DNA from 3 places in the Thermohahella caldifontis genome. Region 3 is predicted to be linked to each of the others. Evidence: predicted binding sites of a transcription regulator. Region 3 holds the regulator's gene; each other region holds the start of a gene.
The links. Region 3 encodes FNR, which switches genes on or off when oxygen is low (the NO sensors DNR and NnrR bind a similar motif). Its sites were predicted from a motif close to TTGATNTANATCAA; they were not measured.
Positions count from the first base shown of each region.

Region 1 (7,461 bases), 310 kb from region 3:
GCAGACCTGTCACCTGACAGCAAGCCGGTGCTGCGCGTCGCCCACGACGGCCGGCGCCTCCAGAATCTGCATGTGCTGCTGCATCGTGATCAGCTTGACCTGCTGAGTGACTATCTGAACGCGGGCGGCAAAAGTGTCTATGGCTGGCTCAACCGGACCGGGCATGAGCCGGTGGACTTCAGTGACTGCCCGGACCTGTTCCGCAACGTCAATACTCCCGAAGACCTGGAAGCACTCAGCTTGCAGGCGCGTCCGGCTCGGGGTTCGTAGCGCGCCATTGCTCAGCCCGGCGCGAATCCTTTTCCCTTGCATCCACCCAGTGCGCTCCATCCGCTGTGATTTCCTTTTTCCAGAAAGGGGCCTGTACTTTCAGGTAGTCCATGATGAACGCACAGGCCTCAAACGCGGCTTCGCGGTGCTCCGAGGAGACCAGAACCGCGACAATCTGGTCTCCGGCAACCATCCGCCCGATACGATGCACGACCATGACACGGATCAGCGGCCAGCGCTCCCCCGCCTCATGAGCGATCCGCTCGAGGGATTTCTCGGTCATGCCGGGATAGTGCTCCAGCTCAAGGGCCTGTACCCCCTCACGCTCACTGAAGTCCCGGACCAGTCCCGTAAAGGTGGAGATCGCCCCCACGCGCGGGGCATCTTCACGGAAACGCGCATGGAGTGTTCCGATATCGAAATCCTCGGTCTGGATGCTGATCTGTACTTTCATCTCAATCTTCCGCATCATGCCATCTTTGAAGCGACCTTAACCTGTTCCCATCCCGCTGACAACAACCAAACGGAGGTACTGACGGCATGTATGCCGCACTGAAACATATCCATATGCTGACCGCATTCATCAGCATCACCTTTTTCGGGATTCGTGTCTGGTGGCGCCTCAGTTCACCGGAAAAACTGACACGCAAATGGGTACGCATCGCCCCCCATGTGAATGATACCCTTCTGCTGGCAGCCGCAATCGGTCTGACCCTGATTCTGCAACAATACCCGTTTCAGGCAGACTGGCTGACGGGCAAGGTGATTGGCTTGGTGGGCTACATCATCTTCGGCTTCATTGCGCTGAAACGAGCGGCCACGCCACGCGGCGTCCTCATGGCAACAGCGGCTGCCTATGCCTGCGTGGCGCTGATTCTCAAACTGGCGTTCACGAAGCAGTTTCTATAACCGGAGTCTCGAACCGTGACAGACCGGGCTTGCCGTACCAGTAACCGTTGCAGGAATTGGTAGCGGCTGTCACGGGCTCACCGGCCAGTGCGTTGCGGAATCGTGCCACCACGTCTCCGGTCCCTACAGGCTCCGGACTGATCCGGATGTGCGTGGCACCGGCAGCCTTCAACTCCCCCACACGGTCGGAGAGGTCATACCGGCGCCCCGATTGGGTCTGAATCCCATTGATGGTGAAGACCTGCTCCTCTTCCTGAGAGTAGACTTCCAGCCCCACCGGGTAGTCCATGCATTTGAAACGACAGTCATCCTTGGGCAGCTTGTGATGACGCGCCGTGAAGCAGCGGGCGGAATACGCCAGGGGCAGATATCCCCATGCGAAGACTTCGGTCTCCGGAAGGGTTTCCAGACGTTCGCTTGCCTCGTCAAGAATGGCGCGAAGTGCTTGGCCTGAGAGCTCGACCGGCATCACCCAGCGCCGTGCGCCGGTTCTGGCCAGCAACGACAAGGTGCGACCGTTGTAGGTGTTGATCGTCGGGCCTGCCACAAAAGGAACGCCCGCCTCGGACAGCAACTGAACGGCAGCCATGTCATTGGCCTCAATTGTAAACGGGCTTTCACGGCAAATCCGTCTCAGCATTTTCAGGTCCGATTCGGCCGACAGCAGCGCCAGGGTGGACAGCACCACTTCCTTGCCCGCTTCAGCAAGCTGCTCGCCAATCGCGATCCAGTCCTCGAGCCTGAGCTCCCTTCGCTTCGGGCACACGGTTTCGCCCAGATACACCACGTCCACATCCCAGAGCGCAGCCTGCCGGTAAAAGTCAAAGGTTGCTTCGCGCGGCCAGAAATACAGATTTGGACCCAATGCGAGTTTCATGCGATCTCCTATTGCCAGGGTCGGGAGTAGGCACCCAGGGTGGTCTGAGCACCTTCGGACACCTTGCCCAGCGCCTCTGCCCAACGTGACTTGACCCGGTAGGCATCCGGCTGACGGGCATACAGATCCAGTGCGCTGCGCCAGGTCCGGACGACCTGTTCCACATAAGCGGGGCTGCGCTGCCGACCCTCTATCTTGACCGCCTTGATGCCGATGGCATCCAGTTGCGGGATGAGCTCGATGGTGTTGAGGCTGGTCGGCTCTTCCAGGGCATGATAGGTCTGACCGTTGACCACGTAACGCCCCTTGCACAACGTGGGGTATCCGGCTTTCTCCCCGGACCGTAACGGTCGATCAGCACATCATTCAGACGCGACTCCAGCCCCTGATCCGTCTCCTGCCAGCGAACAAAACTCGCCGGTGAGCAGGCGCCACAGGTGTTGGGACTCTGATCCGTCAGATATGACGACAGGTAGCAACGACCTTCAGCCATGATGCACAGCGATCCAAAGGCGAACACCTCCAGATCCACCGGTGAATGGGCGGCCACCTGTTCCACCTGCTTCAGAGACAGCACGCGTGGCAGCACCGCCCTGCGGATATTGAAATGCTTCTGATAGAATCGCAGTGACTCATAGTTTGTGGAGGATCCCTGTACGGAAAGGTGAAGTGCCACCTCCGGCCAGCGTTCCGCTGCATACTCAAGCACGCTCATGTCGGCTGCGATCAGCGCATCCACACCCAGGCCGGCGGCTTCATCCACCGCACGCTGCCAGCGCGACCATCCGTCCGGTCTCGGATAGGTATTGATGGCCACAAAGATCCTCACGCCCCTGTCCCGAGCGTACTGAATGGCCTGTCGTGTCTTGTCTCCTTCAAAATTGAGGCCTGCAAAATGGCGTGCGTTGGTATCGTTTCTGAAACCGATATACACCGCATCGGCACCGTTATCGACGGCTGCCTTCAGTGCGGGGTAACTGCCTGCCGGACAGACGAGTTCCATAATGTGTCCCCGTTATGTTGTCTGAGTCTCTGTTCAATTGCCCTGAGTACCGGGCCCTTGTGTTCACACCACTGCGGTGCGAGCAACAGCTCACGGCTTGCTGTGCCCGTAATACGCTGAAATATCAGATCTTCCGGCGCACGCCGGATCACTTCCACCACCACGTCGGCGTATTCCTCCAGGGTGATGGGCTGGTATTCTCCTCTCTTCCACTCTCTGGCCAGTTGTGTGCCGCGCACCACATGCAGCGGATGGAGCTTGATCGAGTCCGTGCCCAGCGCCATGACCCGGTCAAAACTGATGAGCGTATCGGAAGGTGCCTCCCCGGGAAGCCCTGCAATCAGGTGCGTACACAGCTTGAGACCATGAGCCCGCGCACGCTTGACTGCATCGACATACTCGGCGAAACCATGCCCCCGGTTGACCCGTTCAAGCGATGCGTCGAAGGTGCTTTGCAATCCCAGCTCGAGCCAGACCTCATGGCCAGCGTCCTGATAGCCGGCCAGCAGTGCCAGCACCTCATCGGGCACACAGTCCGGCCGGGTGCCCACGCACAGTCCGAGCATGTCGGGATCTTCAAAGACCTGATCATACAGGTACCTCAGCGTTTCCACGTCGGCATAGGTATTGGTATAGCTCTGAAAGTACGCCAGGAATTTCCGCGCCCCGAAGCGTTTGGCAAGGCGTACCTTGTCACGGGCGATCTGCTCCCGGATACCGGCAGCCTGCCGATCCCGCGCATGGGGACTGAACGTGGCGTTGCTGCAGAAGGTACAGCCCCCGATGCCCTTGCTGCCATCCCGGTTCGGACAGGTCATGCCGGCATGAAGGGAGATCTTGTGCACGTGCTCTCCGAAGCGGCGACGCAGATAGCGTCCAAATGTCAGGTATGAGGTGGTCATGGGTCCGGTTGTCCTGAACTCAGGGCGGCCAGCCTAGCAGATCACGACCGACATGGAATTGACACACATCAATGCCTTTTCCCGCTCAACGGGCATACTGGCGTTTTGTTCGCAGCATCAGGAGAGACCATGAAACTGCCGACACCTCGCGCCATTCTGCCCCGGCTTCCCGTGCTGGCAGCTCGCCCGGCTGCCCATGCTCCGTTTTTCATCCAGAAGCGGGCACTGACCCGCTTGCTGGAACACGTGCTGAGCGATGCGCTGGCCGCAGGTGAGTGCGACTTCCTGAGAGGACATTGGTTGCGCGTCTCCATACAGGATATCCCGCTGGTCTGGGACTTTACCCTGAAGCCGGACCGGCGAATCGAGGTCTCCCGCCACCAGCATTGTGATGTGGAGATCCGGGGAACGTTGCGCAGCTTTCTGTTGCTGGCCTCCCGGAAGGAAGACCCGGACACACTCTTCTTTCAGCGGGATCTGGTGATCGAAGGCGATACGGAACTGGGGCTGCGCACCAAAAACCTGCTGGATACGCTCGAACTGGAGGCACTTCCGCCGGAACTGGTGTTTCTGATCCGCAGCGGCGCCGAATATGTCACGGTGTTCCAGTGACAGCGTCAACATGAGGCATTATCCTATGCCCGTCGAGAGTATGAGGATGCACCATGTTGCACGCATTGACCACGGCTTCGCTGCGCCGTCATTACCTGTTCAGCAAACTGTCAGAAGATGAACTGGCCCGTATCGGGGAACACGCTCAGATCATTGATCTGGAGGCAGGAGAAAACCTGTTCTTCCAGGATACCGAAGCCGAGTATTTCTATCAGGTGCATAGCGGCCAGATCAAGCTGTCACGCCTGAATCCGGATGGCAACGAAAAAGTCATCGAGATTCTGTCACCGGACGAAACCTTTGCCGAGGCCGTGATGTTCATGAACATCCGCCGCTATCCGGTGACCGCAACCGCGGTGACGCCCTCAACCATTTATGCGTTCAGGAGTCAGGTGTTTCTCGATATCGTCCGCAACAACAATGATCTGTGCCTCAGACTGCTGGGTGACATGGCCATGCGCCTCAGAAGCCGCATGCACGAGATCGAACAGCTGACAATGAAAAATGCCACCTACCGGGTGGTACGCTATTTTGTCCATGAACTGGAACAGGTAGGAAAGGAGAGCGGCGAACTGGAGCTGAGCGTTCAGAAACAGTTGCTGGCTTCACGCCTGTCCATCAAGCCGGAAACCCTGTCACGCATTCTGGCGGTCCTGCGGGACCAGGGACTGATCCAATCACAGGGCAAGAAGATCGTCATCCTTGACCCGGAAGCCTTGCGCAACTACGAGTAACGTTCAGAGCTTGTCCCCCTCATGATCATCCGGAGGGGGATCCATGTCACTGGGTGGCTGCACGTAGAACCGTTTCTGATCCACTTCCTTGACTTCCGGATCCGTATAGGGATTGCGCTGACGGCCCTTCCAGAGCCAGATGCCAATCCCGACCACCACCAATGCTGCGATGAGCCATTGCATGAGGTTGTCCTCGTTTGTTGTACACGAATACAGTGTAGCGCTGTTTATCTGAGGACAACCTGTCAAAAGTCAATAAATCGCTCAGTTATTCCGGGATCACGGTCTCGGCTTCAGTGGCTTTCACGACCGGCTGAGGCATCAGCTCGGCACGGATGGCCTGCTCGATTTCCTGAGCGACTTCCGGATGCTCTTCAAGGTAACGGGCAGCGTTGGCCTTGCCTTGCCCGATCTTGTCACCCTTGTAGCTGTACCAGGCGCCGGCCTTGTCCACGAGCTTGAGCTGTACCCCCATATCGAGAATCTCGCCCATGCGGTAAATGCCCTTGCCGTAGAGAATCTGAAATTCGGCCTGCTTGAATGGCGGTGCGACCTTGTTCTTGACCACCTTGACGCGGGTCTCGTTGCCGATGACCTCATCCCCTTCCTTGACTGCACCGGTGCGGCGGATATCCAGACGCACCGAGGCATAGAATTTCAGGGCATTACCACCGGTAGTCGTTTCCGGGTTGCCGAACATCACGCCGATCTTCATGCGGATCTGGTTGATGAAGACCATCAGACAGTTGGCCTGCTTGACACTGGCCGTCAGCTTGCGAAGTGCCTGAGACATGAGGCGCGCCTGCAGGCCCACGTGCGAGTCGCCCATCTCGCCTTCAATCTCGGCCTTGGGCGTCAGTGCTGCAACGGAGTCGATCACGATCACGTCCACCGCACCGGAGCGCACAAGCATGTCGGCAATTTCGAGCGCCTGCTCCCCGGTATCCGGCTGGGAGACGAGCAGGTCGTCAATGTTGACCCCCAGCTTCTCGGCATAAATGGGATCCAGCGCATGTTCCGCGTCCACAAAGGCACAGGTCTTGCCCTGCTTCTGGGCTTCGGCGATCACCTGCAGGGTCAGCGTGGTCTTGCCCGAACTTTCCGGGCCGTAGATTTCCACAATACGTCCGTACGGCAGACCGCCGATCCCCAGTGCCACATCCAGCCCGAGCGAACCGGTGGAGACAGCCGGAATCGCCTCACGCGGCTGCTCGCCCATGCGCATTACTGCGCCCTTGCCGAACTGGCGTTCAATTTGCGTCAACGCGGCACTCAGTGCCTTCTTGCGATTATCATCCATTCTTGGCCTCACACCTTTTTACTGTATATCTGAACAGCATTATTCCACATCCTGTGGGCAATGCCAATGCGCAATTGTCTCAGAGGCAGCCCGGCACCTTCAACTGCCCTCCCAGGCCTCAATGCGGTGCAGCAGTCCGGTGAGCGCATTCATCACCGCCTGCTCACGCACTGCCGCCCGGTCGCCTTCAAACAGATAGCACTCTGCCGTAACCTCACCGTGCACGCACCAGCCGATCCAGACGGTCCCGACCGGCTTGCCAGGCACGGCGCCTCCGGGTCCCGCAATGCCGCTGGTCGCCACGCCCACGTCCACACCGGTTACCCGGCAAACCTGACGGACCATTTCCCGAACCACCGCTTCGCTCACCGCCCCCTCACGAGCCAGCAGCTCCGCCGGCACGTTCAGCAGACTCTGCTTGAGGTGGTTGCTGTAGACCACCACCCCGCCTTCATACCAGTCAGAACTTCCCGGCAGTTCCGTCAGGGCCTGTGCCACGCCTCCGCCGGTACAGGACTCGGCCGTGCTGACCCGCCAGCCCCGTTCCACCAGCACCTTGCCCGTCTTGATCAGCAAATCCCGCATCAGTACCCCCTGAACAATTCCCATGGCTGCAGCCACTATACGAGCCCACCCCACCTTTATCAATCCGGCCCCTTCCCGTAAAATCCAGAGCCTTCCAGCCACAGATCAGACAGGATGCCCATGAACAGTCCGGCACATACTCCCATGATGCAGCAATATCTGGCCATCAAGGCGGACTACCCCCGCCAGTTGGTCTTTTACCGCATGGGCGACTTCTACGAACTGTTCTACGACGATGCCAAGCGTGCAGCCGAACTGCTGGACATCAC
Region 1 covers NZ_CP154858.1:1,202,436-1,209,896, forward strand. The annotation lists gene mobA (molybdenum cofactor guanylyltransferase MobA) at 1-270, shown strand, start outside; gene moaE (molybdopterin synthase catalytic subunit MoaE) at 236-724, opposite strand; gene AAIA72_RS05845 (SirB2 family protein) at 811-1,179, shown strand; gene AAIA72_RS05850 (U32 family peptidase) at 1,160-2,056, opposite strand; partial or broken gene AAIA72_RS05855 (peptidase U32 family protein) at 2,065-3,059, opposite strand; gene AAIA72_RS05860 (TIGR01212 family radical SAM protein) at 3,020-3,961, opposite strand; gene AAIA72_RS05865 (SCP2 domain-containing protein) at 4,091-4,573, shown strand; gene AAIA72_RS05870 (Crp/Fnr family transcriptional regulator) at 4,627-5,307, shown strand; gene AAIA72_RS05875 (hypothetical protein) at 5,311-5,490, opposite strand; gene recA (recombinase RecA) at 5,576-6,607, opposite strand; gene AAIA72_RS05885 (CinA family protein) at 6,707-7,246, opposite strand; gene mutS (DNA mismatch repair protein MutS) at 7,313-7,461, shown strand, end outside.
Region 1: AAIA72_RS05860 (TIGR01212 family radical SAM protein) is a predicted target of FNR. The motif match lies at 4,020-4,033, and genes of this name have one in related genera.

Region 2 (7,461 bases), 1.1 Mb from region 3:
TGTTCCGCAGGCAGGTCGATGATATCTGCCAGCGACTGATTGCCGGTCACATCCTTGACCCACTCGACTTCCATGGACAACACATCGCTGCGCGCCATGCCCGCCATGACAGAGATCAGGAAGAACAACACGGGTATCAGCGCATTACGGCACGGAGTGGGCATAACACCTTCAGCACGGGTCAAAATCAGTCAATTCAGTATAACCGCACATGACACTTATGCCAGTTTTTTCACAAGGTTAGCCTTTTTCAGGAAGTGGCAGGTATGCCGGCGAACCCGGTGAATGGCTCTCATGCGCTTCCATTTCGGCAGGTGCACCGTTATGCTTGGCGCCGTACGTATTACTACGCAGGTTTTTGTCTCATGACGGTTCGCTCAGGGTTGCCCTTCAGTGCACAACGTGATGCGCTCTTCAACGAGTTGCATACCCGGCCGTTTCCCACACTGGCGCATCCCGCGCATTTGTCTCACCTTGCCATTGAAGCGCCTGCGGATGCAGAGGCCGAACGTGCGCATCTCAGCAGGCTCTGCACGCGTTACGCGGTACCGGCACCGCTGCCTGATGCCAATTGCTACTATCAGGATTTTGGTGCGTTCACATTGCGCTGGGAACGGCATACGGAATTTTCCACCTATCTGGTGATTGTTCAGGATACCGGGGGTGAACCTTTTGCACAGCCCGCACTGGATGTGTTGCCTGCCGAGTGGCTCAGGGAGATACCGGGCGCCGTCTTTTCCGCCCTGCATGTGGAAATCGCCGAGGCGGATACGCATCCCACCGACAAGGATGCCCTGCGGCGCTACTTTGAAGGGCAGCGCCTGCTGGGCAGCAAGGTTGTGGGGGAGGGGGCCGAAGTCTGGACGGCCTACCGGATTCATGCGGACGGATTCGGCCGGTTCCTGGTCCTCAACCGACGGCTCAATCCTTGCCAGCTCGGGCGACTGGTTCGCGCCCTGCTTGAGCTGGAAACCTATCGCATGTCCATGCTTCAGGCATTGCCGCTGGCAAAATCCATCGCACCGCAAATGTGGTCCATGGATGAAGAGCTGGCACGCATCATTCAGCAGATCACGGATATCGAAAGCCTGGAGGATGAACAGCGCCTGGTCAGGGAACTTTCTGTGCTGGCAGCAAGAACCGAACGCCTGATCTCGGATACCAACTACCGGTTTTCAGCCGCGTCGGCATATCATGCGCTGGTTCAGGCCCGGCTGGATGAGCTTCGGGAAACGGAGATTCCGGGGCTGATGACACTCAGAGAATTCCTCGGGCGCCGGCTGGTGCCGGCCTGGCGGACCTGCGAGTCGACGCGGGACTATCTGGATGATCTCTCCACCCGCATCAACCGGGCCAACGCATTGCTGCGTGCCCGTGTGGATCTCTCGCTCGAACAGCAGAATCAGGCGTTGCTGGCGTCCATGAACCGCCGCAGCCGGTTGCAGTTGAGGCTCCAGCAGGCGGTCGAGGGGCTGTCCGTCGTCGCCATCAGTTACTATACGGTTGGCCTGATCAAGTACGCAGGTGAAGCTGCCAAGGCAGGGGGGCTGCCGGTCAGCTCAGGCGCCGTGGCCGGGGCCTCCGTGCCCCTGGTGCTGGCCGGTGTCGCCTGGATGCTGCATCGTTTTCGCAAGCAGGTTCACGAGGACGATCAGCAAAGCGCCTGAAAAAGCTGCCTTCCGGCGGGGCACCGGAGATCACGCCGTGCGGCTCCCGCCATTCAGGCCGGGACCGGGCGGCTGACGTCAATGGTGGTGCTTTTCTTCGTCCTTGCGGATCATGTAATACACACCCCCGAAGAATGCCAGCGTCAGCAATACCACGCCTACCCCTGCAATCACCACTTCATCCAAGTACATTTTGACATACCTCCAAACGGTGAGTTGGTATGTGTTATTGTGTGGCACTTACCTCCAAGGGGATATGATCTCGGTCAATTTGACGCGAGATTGATGCCTTCTACGCATCCGGAATCCGGTGGATTGCGGGGTCGTTAACTGCCCCCCAGCACACTCGGCAACTTCTGTTTCAGCCATGTCGCTTCTTCGGCATCGGTCAGCCAGCGTTGCAAACGTTCAGCCTGCTTGTTTTGCGGCAGTTTTGCCCAGCGCAGGGCCGGCGTCAGGGCATGCTTCAGGATGGTGCGTGCGGGGCTGTCAGGATCATCCCGGGTCAGTGATTCGGTCTCGTTTTCCGCCTGCTTGCGCCGCAATGTGTCCGGATCGGTGCCGTCCGGCAGCTTCTTCCAGAGACTGCTCTTCAGTGTTTCGGGCAGTTGTATCAGCAGCAGATAGTGATGATCGCTATCCTGTGGTGTCCACCCTTCGACATCCAGGCCGCTGTCGCCGGCAGAGACAATGCGGCCGAAGCCCAGGGCGGCAAAGGGCTGCTTGCGTTTGAAATGTTCGCCATACAATTCCCCGAACGGGCGCAACCCCTGGAATGTCCGGCCGCTGGGACCCTGATAATTCAGCTTCAGTGTGCCGGCAAATACGTGGCGGGTACCTTGTCCCAGCAGGGTGGTCAATGTCTGTCTGCGTTGCCGGGCACCGACCGGGGCGCTGTCGATGAGGGATTTCAGAAGCGGTGGCAGCTTGGTCTGATCCGTCTGTTCGGGGTTCAGCTGGCCCTGGGAGGTCACGGTCGTGCTGAGCATGGGGCCGTTGACCACATCATGCAGGTTCAGCGTGGTATTGTCATTTTCAAACTGTGCAACCAGGCTGCACGCCTGCAGTTGCACGCCCACCGGGTGAAGTGGCAGAGGGTGTTGGCCTCCGCCTTCATTCGTGTAAGCCTTTCCCAGACGGTCACAGGTGACCACCACCAGCATTTCTGTGGGGGTATCCCAGGCGGCTTCATTGAGCATCAGCGCGTGGTAGCGCACCAAATCCTCCAGATTGCTCATGTTGGCCATGGAGATGAGTCTGGCTATGGCTAGGGCATGATCCGCCAGGTGATCACTTGGGGCAGATTCGGGCGCAAAAACTCCTGTGACCGGATCGCTGAAGGTGCGTTCTGCATTCCAAGCCGGTGACGGATGCAGCCAGGGACCGTTGTCGAAACGGAAGAACAGCTCGACCCGTATCTGGCCGTCGAACAGTTTCGGAAAGGCGTAAGTCACAGCCTCCTGAGTCAGAAAGGCATTGTCGGTCAGCAGGTATTCATCACTGAGCCTGCGTCCGTCCACTTCATGCACCCGCTCGGGATCAACGCTCATGGTAAAGAGACTGTCGTGTGATGCTTCAAGCGGGTTGCGGGAGATTTCACGGTCAGTCCAGGCCAGAAAATAATCCGTCTTGTCGTTGCCGAAGCGCAGGCTCAGGGCACAGGTCATGTGAGAGAGCGCGCCGTAGCGCCAGCCACACTCCGCTCTGTCGGGGAGAACGCCCACTTCATCAGGTCGACTGCCATGTCCAGCCAGTTGTCCGACGCCACGGGACGCAGCCCGTGGTGAGTTACGGGGCCAAACTGAAAGAACGGATGGATGACCGCACCCAGGCGTCCGGCATAGTGCCGCTCTTCCTCCGGCAGCTCATGCTCCTGCAGGATGTGCAGATTGACATCCATCAGCGGACAGCTGACGTTGATGCCATCAAAGCGATGCAGCCAGAGCGTCACAGGTACCGGCGAGGGCCTCAGGAGGATGGGCTTTTTATGTTTATCCAGTCTGAATCGTTTTCCGGTAAGAGGGTCTGTCATGTAATCCTTGTCGGGGATTCCTTCGGCATGGGAGGGCCAGATCTCGTATTTTTCCATGACGACCAGAATCCTGACCGGCTCGAAGGGTGACAAGGGGGCGTGGTTGCCGAAGGGGCCGAACCGGAAACGAAAGGGTGACCATTCGCCGGCCTTGCCCCGCGGGCACCAGTACATATCAGTCCACGCCACACTTTCCGGTGTCAGGGTATGGACAATGGTTGCCAGTTGGGTGGCCAGCATTTCCGTATCTTGAGAAAACTGGCCGTGCAGGGGAAACAGGGTTTGGGTGCGGGCATAAACATGATCCCGCCAGGGCAGATCATGGTAACTGGTCAGACGCTGGTAATGATAGCGCAGTCCATGTGTGAATGACGCCATGTACAGATGCTCAGGGGTGTGTCGGATGACATTTTGTCCGTCAGTACGGGTGTACCAAGAGCGCCTGCGCACCTGGGAGAGCCACAATGCATCGGGTGCGACAGGTATGGCCTCACGGGTATCAAATAACCAGCCATCCCTGAGCAGGTAGGTGTCAATGTAGCCCGGGATGTCGAGCCGGTCGAACCATTTGGCCAGGCTGCTCTGCCTGGGCTCGTCCCCGGTAACTGCCAGCCAGCATGCACGCTGGATCAGGCCCAGCAATCCGTTGAGTATCTGATACCGCAGATGAAACTGCAGTGCGGTCCAGGACTCCAGCCGCGCGTCCCGCTCTGCGTCGGGCGCCTGTTCTGCACGGGCATAATCCCGGGCCGCGGTCAGGGTGAGTACTTCGTTGTGCCGGGCCCGGTCGCGTACCTCGGCAAGACTTTTGTGGATGTGCTCCAGGGAGTCCAGCGCATTGCCGGCAAGTGCGAGACCGTACTCCAGGACACCCCCCAGGGCACCGACAGATTCCGAGGAGCGTATGATATCCGCCTCGGTGGACCCGATCAGATCGGCGCCATTAGCAAGTGCCGAGGCGATGGCCTTGGCGGCGATCAGGGCGCCGGAAACGGGCTGCAGGCTGGGAATCACTCCGAGAATGACCGTGACACTGTCATACGCGCCTGAAAGCGTGGTCAGCAGGGTCGTCGCCCACGCCTTGTCATAACCCAGACTGGCGGCAATGGCGGCATCGCAGCGTAGCGCCAGTGACTGTTGCGCTTCCCGGCAGGGCAGCCAGGCGGCTGGTACGCCTTCGACTACTTCATGGCAGTCCAGCACCACACGCTTTGAAGCCGCCTCGTCCTCGCTGCCATCCGGCCTTGTCACCGGTTCCGACTCGCCCCGACCGGTCACTTCAATGCGCAGTGATTCCGGATAGTCAGCCGGGTCAGCTCCACGGGCGCGCAAGGCCCGCTTCAGTGCCTTCTCTACCTCCCTGGCGCGTTTTTCCGAGAGCAACTGGTTCCAACTGTCACTGCCCGGGGTACTGGCATGCCCGGTCAGCGAGATGATTAGCCGCGATCCGGATTTCAGCTTCTCGGCCAGGGTGTCCGCCAGGCTCGCAAGGAATGTCATGTCGTTCTTGCGCAGGGTGGACAAATTGTGCCCGTAACCGAAGCGCAGAGTGTGCATGGCAATCCGCTTTCGGGGCTTCAGGGCCTTCCTGAACGGCTCTTCGGGCAGAATATCGTCAGGCAGCCAGCCTGAATGCTGCCCGGAAGAACTGTGGTCAGTCATTGGCCTTCCGGTATCCGGCAGGCTCAGCCGGCGGGCATATTCACCGGCAAGGTGACGGAAGGCCGCCACCGCATGGTCCTGCTGGCTGGCGGCCCGATCCACGCTGGCCCAGGTCTGCGGGATGCCCATGATGGCGGCGGCCAGGCTGAAGACATCCAGTGCACTGCCGGCAGCCCGAGCGGAACGCAGGGTGACATCCAGCGGCCCCTTGAGGAATCTGGGGACGTCCAGGGTAGAAAGATAGAACGGCTTCCCTTGCTGTTCCAGCGGATCGGTCCAATTGAGACCCAGGGTCTTGCTTGCCTCTTTCCAGAAAGAAACCGTTTTGGCTGCCTCTCTCAGTCTGCCTTTCTGTTTCAGCGCAGCCAGATCCCCCAGTGCTTTGCGGTTACCCTCGTGCAGGGCATTGCGGATGTCGCGAGAGGTGAAGACCAGGTTGGCAAAACTTCTGAGCTCAGTATCACGTCCAAAAAACTGGGACCCACGCAATGCGTCCGCAAGGTTCCAGTAGATATCACGCGCCGAGGTGGCGGTCAGAGTACCGGCTGCCCACTTGCTGGCCGCTCCGCCGGTCAGGAGCAGACGATCCAGGGCCGGCGCCTCCGCCGGTCGGAAGGTGCCGCCATTGAGGGCCTTCAGCCGGGCTGACCAGCGGCTTTTCCAGGCGTCCGGGAACTGCTGTACCAGCACTTCCTCCACGGTCACCGGATCACCCCGCACCACCTGTGCCGGACCCAGCGGGGTTTCAATGGGAAAGTCCAGGTGGACCATCAGAGTCCAACCCCTGGCGTCCGGAGGCAATCCTGTTGCAGTTTTGCCAAGTACCTGGCTCAGGCGGACACCTTTCGGGAGTTCCACATGAAGATAATAGAGGCCAGAGACGAAATACTGCCCTGCGCCGCCAATGGCCGCACAGGCCCCGAATCCATTGGTGTCAGAAGCTCTGTCACTAAATCTTCTCCCGGTGTCAATGGAGGTCAGGCTGACCAGAGCACCGACCAAATCGGCAGAGGTGAATGTGACATAAACGGTTCTGAAGCGAGGCAGTACCAAGGCGCTGGCAAAGCCGCTGATCTGTCCGAGATCTTGCAGGGATTTGCCCTGACCGGGAAACGCATTCAGGTCGATCTCCTTTATGGGAATCTTTTGCAGGGGGATAAAAGGGATATCCTTTTTTACATCCGGCGCGCTGAGCAGCTTGTGCATCTGCGCTTTCCACTCCTCGCGCCCGTATGCCAGCATCATGGTCTGTACGTCCTGAACCGGTAGCCGCACAAGGGTTAAACCGGCGCCTTTGGATGGATGATGCATGGCTTGGGTGATGCCCGCCATGAAGTTCTGCCTCGTGAGTTCGATACGGCCATCGGGGGTGGTGCGATGCTGCAGATGGTTCAGCTCACCCTGAGCATCGCTGTATACAGGCTCAAAACGCCGCACCAGCCCCGGCAAGCCGTCGTTCCGGGGTACGTCCAGCTCCATCATGAAAAAGAGATGGCTTGCCGGCCGGCATTTGGCACCGGGTACGAAACGGCGCTCGTCCGGATCGTAATCCTTCGTGAATACGCGCCGGCAGATGATGTCATCCTGTTCGAGCCGGCGAGCCAGATCGTTTTGGCGGGGGTTCCCGGTTATGTCAGGACCTTGGACCTGTGCGGACATGGTGACCTTCCTGTCTTAACTGCATCTCACCACTCCCGGTGAGGCGGGTTATTGATTGATCAGTATGTTGGCGCGGTAAGTCAGTGTTGGTGATCCCAGCGGATTGTAGTCATGATGGACAGGCGCACGGTGGCTCAGATAGGGAATGAGTTCAGGGAGCGCGGGGCTGGCGCCGTGCACGCGCCTGAGCCCCTTCCGATCTTCAAGGTAGAGATCACCGTTCGCTCCCAGTATGTTATCAGACGGGAACGGTGTGTCCGGAACTTCTTTCAGGCCCACGCCTTTGATTGTATCCACCAGCCATCCTGTCCCGTCTGTAAGCAGGATATAGGCAAAGCGGCCGTTCTCGGAGACAATGGATGAGCTCGTGCCCGTCACCAGCCGTCTGGCCGTATAGGTCCTGAACAGACTGGTGAACGGATAGGTTTGCAGCAGGGTGCC
Region 2 covers NZ_CP154858.1:447,958-455,418, forward strand. The annotation lists gene AAIA72_RS02160 (EAL domain-containing protein) at 1-164, opposite strand, end outside; gene AAIA72_RS02165 (DUF3422 family protein) at 366-1,667, shown strand; gene ccoM (cytochrome c oxidase subunit CcoM) at 1,746-1,859, opposite strand; gene AAIA72_RS02175 (hypothetical protein) at 1,994-3,334, opposite strand; gene AAIA72_RS02180 (OmpA family protein) at 3,331-7,020, opposite strand; gene AAIA72_RS02185 (hypothetical protein) at 7,069-7,461, opposite strand, start outside.
Region 2: ccoM (cytochrome c oxidase subunit CcoM) is a predicted target of FNR. The motif match lies at 1,924-1,937, and genes of this name have one in related genera.

Region 3 (7,461 bases):
CAGAAAATCCACAAGGCTCACTACGTACTGATGAACATCGAGTGCGATCAGGCCACGCTGGACGAACTGGCTCACGCCTTCCGCTTCAACGATGCCATTCTTCGCGAACTGATCATTCGTCGCAACGAAGCAGTAACCGAGCCTTCGCCGATCAAGGCTGCCGAAAGCCGCGAATCACGTCGTGACGACCGCGCTTCTGCGCCGCGCCGTGAAGAAGCGCTGGCAACCGAAGCCGACGAATCCGACGACGAATCCGACGACGCTACCGAAGAATAAGGGGGCACATCCATGGCACGTTTTTTCCGCCGCCGCAAATTCTGCCGTTTTTCGGCCGAAGGCATCAAAGAGATCGATTACAAGGACATCGAGCTGCTCAAGGGCTACATCACTGAGACCGGCAAGATCGTACCCAGCCGCATTACCGGTACCAAGGCCCGCTATCAGCGTCAGCTGGCAACTGCCATCAAGCGCGCACGCTACCTGGCCCTGCTGCCGTACACCGACAGCCACGATCTGTAAAGAATTAGCCGGCGAAGCCCCTGTTTCGCCCCAGAAATGAGGTTTAGCAAGATGGAAGTGATTCTGCTCGAGAAGGTCGCCAACCTTGGCAACCTGGGTGACAAGGTCACCGTCCGTCCGGGTTATGGACGCAACTACCTGATTCCTTATGGCAAGGCCGTACCTGCCACCAAGGAAAACCTGGCAGCATTTGAAGCACGTCGTGCCGAGCTGGAAAAGCAGGCTGCCGAAAAGCTGGCAGCTGCCCAGGCACGCGCCGAAGCACTGGATGGCAAGGAAATTACCATTACTGCCAAGGCCGGTGACGAAGGCAAGCTGTTCGGCTCTGTCGGCACCCGCGACATCGCGGAAGCCATCAGCGCCACAGGCACCGAAGTTCACAAGAGCGAAGTGCGCCTGCCGCAAGGTCCGCTGCGCGAAACCGGTGAATTCGAGATCACCCTGCAGCTGCACAGCGATGTGACCACTGCAGTCAAGCTGATCATCGTGGCCGAGTAATCCTTTACGAAGGATGACCGCAAGGGCAGCCCACCGGGCTGCCCTTTTCGTTTCAAGCGTTCACAACCCTGCCGCAAAAAGCCATAATACGCATCCCTAACTTCGCTGTCCGAGAGTACCTGCCTGCCGTGAAAGACGATACCCAGAAACTGCGCACGCCCCCTCATTCCAATGAGGCCGAACAGTCCGTCCTCGGAGGCCTGATGCTGGACAACAGCACTTGGGATCATGTTTCCGACCTGATCACCAGCCAGGACTTCTACCGCGTAGAGCACCGGCTGATTTTTGAAGCCATCTCCAGACTGGCCAATGAAAGCCAGCCTCTGGATGCCATCACGGTGTCTCAGGAACTGGAACGCCGCGGAGAACTGGAAAAGGCAGGCGGACTGGCCTATCTCTCCGAGCTGGCCCGCAACACCCCCAGCGCAGCAAACATCCGGGCCTATGCGGACATCGTCCGGGAGCGCGCAGTGCTGCGCCGGCTGATTACCGCGGCCAATGAAATCCAGGAACAGGCCTACAACCCCGCCGGCCTCAAGAGCGAGGAGATTCTGGATGAGGCCGAACGCAAGGTCTTCCAGATCGCCGAGGACCGCCCCAACCAGGGCGGCCCGGAAAAGGTGGCCCCGGTACTGGTCAAGACGCTGGAAAAGATTCAGCAGCTTTACGAGCAGGAAGCCAGCATCACGGGGGTGACAACCGGTTTCAAAGATCTGGACGACATGACCGCGGGCATGCAGCCCTCCGACCTCATCATCGTCGCAGGCCGCCCCTCCATGGGTAAAACCACCTTCGCCATGAACCTGGTGGAAAACGCCCTCATGAAAACCGGTCTGCCCACTCTGGTATTCAGCATGGAGATGCCCGCCGATTCCATCGTCATGCGGATGCTCTCGTCACTGGGCCGTATCGACCAGACCAAGGTCCGGACCGGCAAACTGGATGACGAAGACTGGCCCCGCCTGACCTCGGCCATCAACCTGCTCAAGGACAAACCGCTCTACATCGATGATACGCCCGCCCTGAGCCCGACGGAAATGCGCTCCCGGGCACGGCGCGTGGCGCGCGAGCACGGCGGCAAGCTGGGCCTGATCATGGTCGACTATCTGCAGCTCATGCGGGTGCCGGGCAACAACGAAGGCCGGACGGCTGAAATCTCCGAAATTTCCCGGTCTCTCAAGGCGCTGGCGAAAGAACTGGATTGCCCCGTGGTCGCCCTCTCCCAGCTCAACCGCAGCCTCGAACAGCGCCCCAACAAGCGTCCGGTCAACTCGGATCTGCGGGAATCCGGCGCCATCGAGCAGGATGCCGACGTCATCATTTTCATTTACCGGGACGAGGTCTACCACGAAGACTCGCCCGACAAGGGAATTGCCGAGATCATCATCGGCAAGCAGCGGAACGGTCCCATCGGCACTGTTCGCCTTGCCTTCCAGGGACGCTATACGCGCTTCGAGGATCTCGCGCCCGAGTATGCGGGAGCGAACTACGAGTGAGACCGCTCATCGCCCGGATCGACACCCAGGCCCTGCGCCACAACATGCAGCGTCTCCGGGGCATAGCCGGCACGGCCCGGCTGATGACATTGCTCAAGGCCAATGCCTACGGACATGATCTGGTGCTGGTGGCACGCGCCCTGGCAGATCTCAACGAACGGCTTGCCGTCGCCTGCCTGGATGAAGCTGTTGCATTGCGTAATGCCGGCATCCGGACGCCCGTACTGATACTTCAGGGCCCCTACTCGCCGGATGAATGGGACGAGGGCCTTCACTTGGGCAAGGTGGAATGGGTCATCCACCATCCCTCCCAGTGGGACTGGATCAGAACCGCAACCGGTAGCGCCATCTGGCTCAAGTTCAACACCGGCATGGGCCGCCTGGGCCTGCCTGCATCGGAAGTCAGAACCTGGCTGGATGCCCTGCAAAACAGCCACCACCAGTTGCGCGGCATCATGACCCACTATGCCTGCGCCGACGAACCCGAAGGCGAACACTGGCACAATCAGCACGCCACGGTCAGCCGGCTGGCCGAAGCACTGCCCGGGGCACTGGACTTCAGCGCCTCCAATTCCGCCGCCCTGTTCAACGGCATTCATCCCCGTGAAACCTGGGCACGACCCGGCATCAGTCTCTACGGCGCCTCCCCTTATGCGGATCGCAGCGCCGAAGCGCTCGGGCTGAAACCGGTCATGACGCTGATCAGCCAGGTGATTGCGGTCAACCGGATACGAAAGGGCGAAACCGTCGGCTACGGCGCCACCTGGACCGCGCCGCGTGACAGCCGGATTGCGGTGGTCGCTGCCGGATACGGAGACGGCTATCCGCGCCATGCCCGAACCGGCACGCCTGTCCGGGTTGCCGGCCACAGGGTACCCCTTGTGGGGCGGGTCTCCATGGATATGCTGACTGTGGATGTGACCGATTATCCGGATGTGGACGTCGGCGCCCCCGTCGAACTCTGGGGGCCCGGTCTGAGCGTGGACGAAGTCGCACGCCATGCCGACACCATCAGCTACACCCTGACGACCGGCCTGACCGCCAGGGTGCCTCGCCAGGCTGTCTGAAGCCGATCAGGCGGCCTTTGCCTCCTCGGCCTCGAACAGAATCTCCTCGATAAAGCCCGTGATGGCCACCAGCTGCTCTTCCGTCAGCCGGTGCAACACCTTCCTGATGACCATGCGAATGCCCTTCTGGGTGCTCGAAAGCCCCATCTGAGCGATCTTCATGGTCATGCTGCCGGCATTGACGCGACGCAGGGGCTCCATGAAATAAAACTCCATGCCCGACACCGTCATGTCCATGATGACCTCGTACATGAGGTCCACGTGCTGGGATGCCGGCTGATCATAGCGCACGCGATGGATCAGCTGTGCCGCGCGGTCCATGATGGGTTGCGGAACCGGTGCCGCGATATGAGATTGACTCTTGATCATCTTCTTCCTCATTGCAGGTGGATGCCGCTTCGGATGGCGGACTTACCATGGCTACGTTATGATTATGCCAGATCTCCGCCCCTTGCGGTGGTACACATGTCCCATTTGAATTCAGAGAGGAACCTTTTTTGACGGTCATCGTGACAGGCAGTGAAACCGCAATGGGCACCGCCATTCTGCGGCGCCTGATGGACAAGGGCATCGCCGTGCACCCGATTCTTTCGGGAGACTGCCACCTCCTCCACTCCAGACCGCTGAGCCATGCCAGACTACTGATACATGCTGCCCGCTTTGCCTGCCTGCAAACCTGCGCAGAAGCCCCCCAGGCCAGCCATGCCATGCTGGGTGCCATGGAGCAGGTCACACAATGGGGACTGGACACCGAAAGCCCGGTACTGGCGCTGTCCAGCTGCCTGATACTGAAGAGCCAGCCCCCGGAAAGACTTACCAGCCGAAGCCCCGTGGCGCCCCTCACGCCTCTGACACAGAGCCTGGCCGATTGTGAACGCTACCTCATGACCCGACACCCCCAGAGCATCGTTCTGCGTCTGGGTTGGCGGCTGACCTCCAACCGCGACGGCTGGCTGCACCGGATACTGACAACCCTCAGCGCACATGAACCGGTTCCGGCCCCCGAAGACAGCCGCTGCTCCCCCGTGTGCGAAGACGATGTCGCCCGCGTGGTCACCGCCATGACGCAGCAGATTCTCTGTGGTGCCCAATGCTGGGATGTCTATCATTACGGTGGCGTGGAAGATGTCAGTGTGCGGGAACTGGTCCGCTACATACAGGAAACGGCCCATATTGAAGGAACGCTGAACTTTGTGCAGAACACGGAAAACAGCCCCAGGCTGCCAGCCTGGTCACATACCAGCAGCAAGAAACTCAGGGATGATTTCGGCATACAAGCCAGACCCTGGCGCAGGGATCTGGGCGCACAGGTGGAACGGGTTCTCCGGCACCTGAATGCGCAGACCTGATTCTCTCAGGCCCGCTCACAGCTTGTCGCGTGGGAGACGACTTCCTTCAACCCCTCGAGGTCATGAATGGTCACATCGCGACCCTTCACATCCATCAGCCCCATCTTCGAGAACCGGGTCAGCAGACGACTGACGGTTTCCACCGCCAGGCCGAGATAGTTGCCCAGATCAGCCCGGGGCATGGGCAGACGGAACTGATACGGCGACAGATGACGCCGCTCATGACGCTTGCTCAGGGCAATGAACATGGACGCCAGTCGCTCCTCTGCCGAGTTCCGTGACAGCATGACGGCCAGCTGGCGACTGCCGCGAATCTCCTGACTCATGAGCTGAAAGAAATGGTGCTGCAGGGAAGGAATCTGCCCGGCCAGCTCCTCGAGCTTGTTCAGCGGTATCTCGCACACACTGCTGCGCTCCAGCGCAATCGCACAGGAGGTATAGCGATCCATGGTCACCGAATCCAGGCCCAGCACTTCACCCGGCAGGTAGAAGCCGGTAATCTGCTCCTCGCCGTCTTCGCTGACGGTATAGGTCTTGATGGAACCACTCTTGACGGCGTAACAGGAGCGGAAGGGTTCATCCTGATAGAATATGTGCTCGCCACGATCCACAACGCGCCCCTGATGAATCACCTCGTTCAGGCGATCCATTTCCTCGACCGACACGGCAATCGGCATGCAGAGCTTGCCGAGGCTGCAATGCGTACAATCGTTGGTCAGCACATCCGGTGCTGAAGCGATCCGTTGACCCATCCGCCATCCCTCCCAGAAAAGCTGAACATGAAATGCTTGCAATGTGGGCAGTGTACACCAAAAAGACTGGGAGGTTAAAGGCGGAATTATCTCTCAATGGGTAGATTTTTGCCCCCATGCCCGGATAACGGCAGCCGACCGGAATCCAGCGCTTCATAGTAGTGATCCAGACGCACCGTGTTCTGCCAGAACCCTTCGGCCGCGGCGGAAATTCCCCCCAACCCCAGGCCGCAGAGCGCGTCCACTTCAGGGAGTCCGGATGACCGCACGAAAAACCCCGGCACCGTTTCTCTGAAACCACCCAGAAGGCTGCGACAGGCTTCCAGATCACTTTCCACGAACACGGATGCCGGCATGCACAGCCTCAAAAGGGAATCCAGATCCCGCGCGGATTCGACACGAAAGTGCAGCCGTTCGAATCCCAGACTCCCGGCAAGACTGATGCACTGCTGCAAGGTGGCGTGGGCCCAGTGCTCGCCGTCCACAAAGTTGAAACAGAGGTCGGTGAACCCGAGGCCACTGAGCAACGGCAACACACCGTCTTCGGGCGGCGGCCCGCCCAGCTCCACCGAGCGGGCCGCGGGCCCCTCCGCGGATACCCCCAGCTTCCGGTTCAGACTGTACATGAGCTTGGTCAGCTCCAGCGGACACAGCAACCGAACCAGATCGGCCACCCAGTGCATGCCTGCAACCCGACCGGCCAGCAGGGGGCGGTAGAGATCAATTTCCCGAACCACGTAACTGACATACCGGCACCGGGCGCGGACATCCGCATGGCTGCTGAAGGGCATGCTCTCCATTCGCGGCACGGTCAGTGTCAGCAATACCCGGTGCTGCGCCAGCGCATCCACCTGCACACTCGGCAACGGCTCCGCACGATGCAGCCAGCCGACTGCCCCGGGATACAGCAGCGCAGTCCAGCTCGTCGTGGCCGGCCAGGAAAGTCCTTTCATGTCATGGGGCATCGTATTCGCTACCTGGGAGGGCCTGAATATCTCCACCGGATTCACGGATATTACCTTTGCCTGAATCATCGTCCAGCCTCCTTCTGCGGGCAGATCAGATATTCAGGCAGGTTCAGTATACGAAGCCCCCGCCCCTTCCATGTTGACGCCGGTCAATGCGCATGGCAAAAAAGTCGGATTGATCCGGAAAGGTTTGACCTGTTAGGCTTGCGCTCCCCGCTCGGAATTCGTCACAAAGGAGAAACGGGTTGCCCTGGATTCGCGGTGTCCTGTTCTATGCCCTGTACGGGCCCGGTATGGTGGTGTACACCACCCTGTTCCTGGTGCTCGGTCCCCTGCTCACCGCCCGGAGCAGGCACGCCCTCGCCCAAAGACTGGCCGGCGCCATCCTGACGACCGCTCGCACCGTTGCCGGCATACGCTACCGGATCCATGGCCGGGAAAACCTGCCGGACACACCCTGCGTGGTTTGCGCCAACCATGAAAGCGCCTGGGAAACCTACCTGCTGGGCTGGCTGATACAGCCCCAGTCGGCCGTACTCAAGAAGGAACTGCTCGCCATACCGTTCTACGGCTGGGCCGTGCGTCACCTGGCCCCCATTGCCATCGACCGCAATCGGCCGACGACCGCCATCAAACAACTGCTGCGCCAAGGCTCCGAGGCGCTCAAGGCCGGCCGCTGGGTGGTCATCTATCCTGAAGGCACCCGCGTGCGGCCGGGTGAAACCGTGCGCTACAACAAGGGCGCCGCGTCGCTGGCGATCCGCAATGGCGTGCCCATCGTTCCGGTCGCCCACAATGCCGGTGACTGCTGG
Region 3 covers NZ_CP154858.1:1,512,167-1,519,627, forward strand. The annotation lists gene rpsF (30S ribosomal protein S6) at 1-276, shown strand, start outside; gene rpsR (30S ribosomal protein S18) at 289-519, shown strand; gene rplI (50S ribosomal protein L9) at 571-1,017, shown strand; gene dnaB (replicative DNA helicase) at 1,146-2,513, shown strand; gene alr (alanine racemase) at 2,510-3,580, shown strand; gene AAIA72_RS07440 (hypothetical protein) at 3,587-3,949, opposite strand; gene AAIA72_RS07445 (sugar nucleotide-binding protein) at 4,078-4,929, shown strand; gene fnr (fumarate/nitrate reduction transcriptional regulator Fnr) at 4,935-5,681, opposite strand; gene AAIA72_RS07455 (hypothetical protein) at 5,768-6,715, opposite strand; gene AAIA72_RS07460 (lysophospholipid acyltransferase family protein) at 6,895-7,461, shown strand, end outside.